3 regions of the Peribacillus sp. RS7 genome follow, and region 1 is predicted to be linked to each of the others. Evidence: a T-box and tRNA genes for the amino acid it is inferred to sense, from the RefSeq annotation. Region 1 holds a T-box; the other regions hold tRNA genes.
What was found. A T-box is a leader RNA that pairs with one kind of tRNA and senses whether it is charged. The one in region 1 lies ahead of pheS (phenylalanine--tRNA ligase subunit alpha), so its partner is inferred to be a tRNA-Phe.

Region 1 (2,227 bases):
AGGACGTTCGGATGAACGATCCCGCCGCCAAGCACTTCAATCCAGCCTGTTTGTTTACATACGCTACAGCCTTTACCACCGCAGATTTTACAAGAAATATCCACTTCGACGGATGGCTCCGTAAATGGGAAGAAACTTGGACGAAGACGGATTTCACGGTCTTGCCCGAATACTTTTTTCGCAAATACGTCAAGCGTTCCTTTCAGGTCGCTCATGCTGATGGTCTCATCGATGACCAAGCCCTCAATTTGTTGGAATTGATGGGAGTGTGTCGCATCATCGTTATCACGGCGATATACTTTACCCGGGCAGATGATTTTAACAGGACCTTGACCTTTATGTTTTTCCATGGTTCTTGCTTGAACCGGTGAAGTGTGCGTACGCATCAGGATTTCATCCGTGATGTAGAAGGAGTCCTGCATATCACGTGCCGGATGGCTTTTTGGCAAGTTAAGTGCCTCGAAGTTGTAGTAGTCGCTTTCAACTTCTGGACCTTCTGCAACCGTATAACCCATACCGATGAATAAGTCTTCGATTTCCTCCACGACACGTGTTAATGGGTGAAGATTCCCCTTGTTAACCGGACGTCCTGGAAGTGTGACGTCAATCGTTTCAGTTGCTAGCTTAGCATTGACTGCCGCAGTTTCAAGTGCTTTTTGTTTCTCCTCGATCTTTGTTGCGATCGCTTCCCGAACATCATTGGCTAGTGCCCCGATTTTCGGACGTTCTTCGGCAGATAATTTACCCATGCCGCGCAATACCTCAGTGATTGGTCCTTTTTTCCCTAAATAAGCGACACGTACTTCATTCAGTTCCTTTAATTCGGAAGCGGCGGCAACTTTTTGCAACGCTTCTTCCTGCAGTTCTAGTAAACGTTCCTGCATCATGTCTTCCTCCTTTATTTTCCTTTTGTAAAAATGAACACAAAAAAACCCCAATCCCTAAAGGGACGAGGTTTATGTATCGCGGTACCACCCTTATTAGTGCATGAACAAATAAACTTCTGCACTCACTTCATTAAAAATAACGGCTTTTCACCGGAACATTTTTCGGACATTCTGTCTTCCCAATGCCAACTCGAAAGGTGAATTCCCTTAAGCAGTGCCATAAAAATGCTTTCAGTCAAGGCATTTTTTCCCTGGATATGGATAACTTAAGTTACTACTCTTTGTCATCGTTGTTTCAATATAAAATTCTGTTTTATTATATTATAATTCCACGGCCGTTTCAAATCGATTTTCGTAAATGGTACATTAAAATCCCGGCAGCGATCCCCACATTCAGAGATTCGCTTTTTCCGTAGATGGGGATATAAAGGTTTTTAGTCGTTTTCTCCAGTAATTCCTTCGATACTCCTTGGCCTTCATTGCCGACCAGCAGGGCAAATCGGGAAGACTTTTCCACTTCTTCAAATGGGGATGCGCCTTCTAATGCCGTGCCATAGACCGGTGTGCCGAGTTGCTTCAGCTCATCGATGATTTCGGAAAGGTTCCCTTTAATGACAGGCATATGGAATAGGCTCCCTTGTGTCGAACGTACCACTTTGGGATTATACAAGTCGGCACACCCTTCGCCAAGAATGACCGCATCGATTCCAGCTGCATCCGCTGTCCTGATCATCGTTCCAATATTCCCCGGATCCTGGACGGCATCGATCAACAATAGTTTATCCGGATTAATGGACGTCATGCTCGTTGATTTCTGTTCACAAACAGCTGCAATTCCCTGTGGGGCTTCGGTATCGCATATCGCTTTCATAATATCATTTTTCACATAGATGACTTCTGTGCCTTCCAGCTTAAAATGGGCTGGCATTTCAGTTTCTTCATTGACGATCACTTCCATGACGATATCTTCTTTTAAGGCTTCTTCAACTAGGTGAAAACCCTCGACTAAATATTTGCCTGTTTTATCTCGTTCTTTTTTCGTCAATAGCTTTTTCCATTGCTTCACTTGCGGGTTTTTTACCGATTCGATATATTTCAAGGGTAAACGCTCCTTTAACTTAACACTGATTTTCCTATTATAACGCAATTCACATACATATTGCATGCGAGTTTGTGAAATGCTATTAATGTCAGTCATTATGTGTTAGAGGAGGAATAATTGTGAATTTAAACCTACGTAATGCGATCATCCAAAATGTATCTGGAAATTCGCAAGAGCAGCTGGAAGACACGATTGTCGATGCCATACAGAATGGCGAGGAAAAAATGCTTCCTGGATT
Region 2 (2,227 bases), 2.4 Mb from region 1:
GAATGGTTTACTTTTTTTGTTTTTCCAGCATTCACTTTAGGTGGAATAGCTTTAGGTCTCGCCCTTCACTCAATCAAAAAAATAAAGAACATGGAAAGGAGAGTTGAGGAATTAGAAAATAAAAATAAATAAATCTATGACTTTGGACGTAAATTCCTTAGTTTGCAATCTTCAAAAAATAATTTAAGTGCATCTTCATCTGTGGTAGCATACATAGTTTTGTTAACGATTTTTATTTCATCTTCTGTAAGCAATATTCTCCGTTTACTCACCGCACATGACCTCCGCACATTATTAGTGTCAAATCTGTAGTGTGAGAAAAATGAAAAAAGGCCTTACACAATTAAGTGTAAGGCCTTGATACAACAGCACTCTTGGCTGTTTCATGATACCGGTGGCCGGGGTCGAACCGGCACTCCAGAGGAACACGATTTTGAGTCGTGCGCGTCTGCCAATTCCGCCACACCGGCATGTATGTTGGAGGCGGCAACCGGAATCGAACCGGTGGTAAAGGTTTTGCAGACCTCTGCCTTACCGCTTGGCTATGCCGCCAACGTTTTTGGAGCGAAAGACGGGATTCGAACCCGCGACCCCAACCTTGGCAAGGTTGTATTCTACCACTGAACTACTTTCGCATATGGCTGGGCTAGAAGGGATCGAACCTTCGCATGACGGAATCAAAATCCGTTGCCTTACCGCTTGGCTATAGCCCATTAACGTTGTATTCATTATACCATGATTTAATAAAAAATGGGGCGACTGATGGGAATCGAACCCACGAATGCCTGAACCACAATCAGGTGCGTTAACCACTTCGCCACAACCGCCATTATAGGATTTAAATTGGCAGGGGTAGTAGGACTCGAACCCACACTGGAGGTTTTGGAGACCTCTGTTCTACCTTTAAACTATACCCCTGTTAGAAAGATGGTGGAGGGGGGCAGATTCGAACTGCCGAACCCGAAGGAGCGGATTTACAGTCCGCCGCGTTTAGCCACTTCGCTACCCCTCCGCATATGGATGAAACATGGTGCCGGCAAGAGGACTTGAACCCCCAACCTACTGATTACAAGTCAGTTGCTCTACCAGTTGAGCTACACCGGCACTACTATGGTGGCTCAGGACGGAATCGAACCGCCGACACAAGGATTTTCAGTCCTTTGCTCTACCGACTGAGCTACTGAGCCAAACAATAAAAATGGCGGTCCCGACGGGAATCGAACCCGCGATCTCCTGCGTGACAGGCAGGCATGTTAACCGCTACACCACGGGACCATAGATTGCGGGGACAGGATTTGAACCTGCGACCTTCGGGTTATGAGCCCGACGAGCTACCGGACTGCTCCACCCCGCGACGTTAATAATGTTGCTATTATGCATCAGATTTTCGTGTTGAACGTTTCAATGCAGAAACAATCTGATCTTATTGAAAATGGTGGAGGATGACGGGATCGAACCGCCGACCCTCTGCTTGTAAGGCAGATGCTCTCCCAGCTGAGCTAATCCTCCAATATGTTATCGAAATGGTGACCCGTACGGGATTCGAACCCGTGTTACCGCCGTGAAAGGGCGGTGTCTTAACCGCTTGACCAACGGGCCAGGTATAAAATGGCGGAGAGCAAGGGATTTGAACCCTTGAGACAGGGTTACCCGTCTACACGATTTCCAATCGTGCTCCTTCGGCCACTCGGACAGCTCTCCAATAATGGCTCCGCAGGTAGGACTCGAACCTACGACCGTTCGGTTAACAGCCGAATGCTCTACCACTGAGCTACTGCGGAACAATATAAGCTTGGCGACGTCCTACTCTCACAGGGGGAAACCCCCAACTACCATCGGCGCTGAAGAGCTTAACTGCCGTGTTCGGAATGGGAACGGGTGTGACCTCTTCGCTATCGTCACCAAACATTGTTAACATTTTTTCAAGACATATATTATTATAACGTCTTTTCGAAAAAATGCAAGAAGAAATTTTCATTCCTTCAAAACTAGATAATAAGAAGGTATTTCATTTTTTAAAAAGCGTTGGTTAAGTCCTCGATCTATTAGTATCAGTCAGCTCCACATGTCGCCACGCTTCCACCTCTGACCTATCAACCTGATCATCTTTCAGGGATCTTACTAGCTTGCGCCATGGGAAATCTCATCTTGAGGGGGGCTTCATGCTTAGATGCTTTCAGCACTTATCCCGTCCGCACGTAGCTACCCAGCTATGCCTTTGGCAAGA
Region 3 (2,227 bases), 970 kb from region 1:
GTTGGGGTCGCGGGTTCGAATCCCGTCTTCCGCTCCACTTTTCGTATGTGCCGGGGTGGCGGAACTGGCAGACGCACAGGACTTAAAATCCTGCGGTAGGTGACTACCGTACCGGTTCGATTCCGGTCCTCGGCACCATCTTAATATGCGCCCGTAGCTCAATTGGATAGAGCATCTGACTACGAATCAGAAGGTTGTAGGTTCGACTCCCGCCGGGCGCACCATGTTTTATTGCGGGAAGTAGCTCAGCTTGGTAGAGCACTTGGTTTGGGACCAAGGGGTCGCAGGTTCGAATCCTGTCTTCCCGACCACGTGATTTTTAATGAATGGGGCCTTAGCTCAGCTGGGAGAGCGCCTGCCTTGCACGCAGGAGGTCAGCGGTTCGATCCCGCTAGGCTCCACCATTTTTCAATCAGATACTTATATTATATTGGCGGTGTAGCTCAGCTGGCTAGAGCGTACGGTTCATACCCGTGAGGTCGGGGGTTCGATCCCCTCCGCCGCTACCAATAAATATAAGGACCTTTAGCTCAGCTGGTTAGAGCAGACGGCTCATAACCGTCCGGTCGTAGGTTCGAGTCCTACAAGGTCCACCATATGCATTTTTTAAAGCCGTGGAGGTATACCCAAGTTCGGCTGAAGGGATCGGTCTTGAAAACCGACAGGGGAGTCAAATCCCGCGGGGGTTCGAATCCCTCTACCTCCTCCATTTTTTTAAAAAGCAGCAAGTTGTTTTGAAACAACCTTACATAGAGGAAGCGAAAAAACAATATACACGAAAACTTGATGCAAATCGTTTCATTATTACCGTCGCGGGGTGGAGCAGTCCGGTAGCTCGTCGGGCTCATAACCCGAAGGTCGCAGGTTCAAATCCTGTCCCCGCAATTATTAGGTCCCGTGGTGTAGCGGTTAACATGCCTGCCTGTCACGCAGGAGATCGCGGGTTCGATTCCCGTCGGGACCGCCATTTTTTAAATTTAGTACAAATGTGGCTCAGTAGCTCAGTCGGTAGAGCAAAGGACTGAAAATCCTTGTGTCGGCGGTTCGATTCCGTCCTGAGCCACCATATCTTTCATATTACGGCGGTTGTGGCGAAGTGGTTAACGCACCTGATTGTGGTTCAGGCATTCGTGGGTTCGATTCCCATCAGTCGCCCCATTTCGCGGGTGTAGTTTAGTGGTAAAACCTCAGCCTTCCAAGCTGATGATGAGGGTTCGATTCCCTTCACCCGCTCCAAATATGGGCCTATAGCTCAGCTGGTTAGAGCGCACGCCTGATAAGCGTGAGGTCGATGGTTCGAGTCCATTTAGGCCCACCATATTCATATTGTTCCGCAGTAGCTCAGTGGTAGAGCATTCGGCTGTTAACCGAACGGTCGTAGGTTCGAGTCCTACCTGCGGAGCCATGGGGAAGTACTCAAGAGGCTGAAGAGGCGCCCCTGCTAAGGGTGTAGGTCGCGCGAGCGGCGCGAGGGTTCAAATCCCTCCTTCTCCGCCATTTGGCCCGTTGGTCAAGCGGTTAAGACACCGCCCTTTCACGGCGGTAACACGGGTTCGAATCCCGTACGGGTCATAACAAAAAAGGAAGCATACATTCATGTATGCTTCTTTTTTTCATTTCTTTTCATTGATATAAGTATCTTTTTGTTTATAAGGAATGTCTCCAAGCTGGGAATCGATATTTTCTTCATCTAATGTATCTTCATATTCCTTTTGCTTTTTGTTCGGTATATCCACCCTATTTTTTCCTTCGATATCATTTGCTGCAAATCCTTCATAGTCTTCAGGAAATCCATCCGTTTCATCTTCGGTTTTATAAAGATCATTATAATTGTCATGATCGCCGGTGTAATCAGATGGTGTTTCGGATGTACCGAATTTGGCGACTTCACCAAAGCTATCCTCTTTATCCACTATTTCATTTCCATGACGATTTTCAAAATGATCACCCTTGGATGGAATCAATATATCCTCTTCCACTGGTCGGTCTTGTGCAGTAGGCCGTTCTGGGGCATGCTCGACACAGTAAAGAGTGCTTGGGATCGCTTCAAGCCTATCGATGGGTATTTCTATATTGCAGGTTTTACAATGGCCATACGTACCCTCTTCTATGGCATACAATGCTTCTTCGATTTTCTCCATTTCAGATTGTGCATGCTCATCCAGTGCTTGGTTCCGTTCCATCTCGAATAATTCCGTTCCTAGGTCAGCAGGATGATTATCATAGG

Region 2: it has a tRNA-Phe gene. The T-box ahead of pheS (phenylalanine--tRNA ligase subunit alpha) is inferred to sense a tRNA for this amino acid. The anticodon was not compared.
Region 3: it has a tRNA-Phe gene. The T-box ahead of pheS (phenylalanine--tRNA ligase subunit alpha) is inferred to sense a tRNA for this amino acid. The anticodon was not compared.

The regions. Positions count from the first base shown of each region.
Region 1 covers NZ_CP168135.1:484,092-486,318, forward strand. The annotation lists gene pheS (phenylalanine--tRNA ligase subunit alpha) at 1-884, opposite strand, end outside; T-box leader at 943-1,184, opposite strand; gene ACDZ29_RS02525 (TrmH family RNA methyltransferase) at 1,228-1,986, opposite strand; gene sspI (small acid-soluble spore protein SspI) at 2,109-2,227, shown strand, end outside.
Region 2 covers NZ_CP168135.1:2,912,656-2,914,882, reverse strand. The annotation lists gene ACDZ29_RS14675 (hypothetical protein) at 1-132, shown strand, start outside; tRNA gene ACDZ29_RS14670 (tRNA-Leu) at 390-470, opposite strand; tRNA gene ACDZ29_RS14665 (tRNA-Cys) at 479-552, opposite strand; tRNA gene ACDZ29_RS14660 (tRNA-Gly) at 561-635, opposite strand; tRNA gene ACDZ29_RS14655 (tRNA-Gln) at 639-713, opposite strand; tRNA gene ACDZ29_RS14650 (tRNA-His) at 752-827, opposite strand; tRNA gene ACDZ29_RS14645 (tRNA-Trp) at 845-918, opposite strand; tRNA gene ACDZ29_RS14640 (tRNA-Tyr) at 929-1,012, opposite strand; tRNA gene ACDZ29_RS14635 (tRNA-Thr) at 1,029-1,104, opposite strand; tRNA gene ACDZ29_RS14630 (tRNA-Phe) at 1,112-1,187, opposite strand; tRNA gene ACDZ29_RS14625 (tRNA-Asp) at 1,200-1,275, opposite strand; tRNA gene ACDZ29_RS14620 (tRNA-Met) at 1,281-1,354, opposite strand; tRNA gene ACDZ29_RS14615 (tRNA-Val) at 1,434-1,509, opposite strand; tRNA gene ACDZ29_RS14610 (tRNA-Glu) at 1,525-1,599, opposite strand; tRNA gene ACDZ29_RS14605 (tRNA-Ser) at 1,610-1,701, opposite strand; tRNA gene ACDZ29_RS14600 (tRNA-Asn) at 1,707-1,781, opposite strand; rRNA gene rrf (5S ribosomal RNA) at 1,791-1,906, opposite strand; rRNA gene ACDZ29_RS14590 (23S ribosomal RNA) at 2,026-2,227, opposite strand, start outside.
Region 3 covers NZ_CP168135.1:1,449,331-1,451,557, reverse strand. The annotation lists tRNA gene ACDZ29_RS07525 (tRNA-Gly) at 1-37, shown strand, start outside; tRNA gene ACDZ29_RS07520 (tRNA-Leu) at 50-138, shown strand; tRNA gene ACDZ29_RS07515 (tRNA-Arg) at 148-224, shown strand; tRNA gene ACDZ29_RS07510 (tRNA-Pro) at 235-311, shown strand; tRNA gene ACDZ29_RS07505 (tRNA-Ala) at 329-404, shown strand; tRNA gene ACDZ29_RS07500 (tRNA-Met) at 433-509, shown strand; tRNA gene ACDZ29_RS07495 (tRNA-Ile) at 520-596, shown strand; tRNA gene ACDZ29_RS07490 (tRNA-Ser) at 617-709, shown strand; tRNA gene ACDZ29_RS07485 (tRNA-Met) at 812-885, shown strand; tRNA gene ACDZ29_RS07480 (tRNA-Asp) at 892-967, shown strand; tRNA gene ACDZ29_RS07475 (tRNA-Phe) at 991-1,066, shown strand; tRNA gene ACDZ29_RS07470 (tRNA-His) at 1,083-1,158, shown strand; tRNA gene ACDZ29_RS07465 (tRNA-Gly) at 1,163-1,236, shown strand; tRNA gene ACDZ29_RS07460 (tRNA-Ile) at 1,242-1,318, shown strand; tRNA gene ACDZ29_RS07455 (tRNA-Asn) at 1,331-1,405, shown strand; tRNA gene ACDZ29_RS07450 (tRNA-Ser) at 1,407-1,497, shown strand; tRNA gene ACDZ29_RS07445 (tRNA-Glu) at 1,501-1,572, shown strand; gene ACDZ29_RS07440 (TraR/DksA C4-type zinc finger protein) at 1,614-2,227, opposite strand, start outside.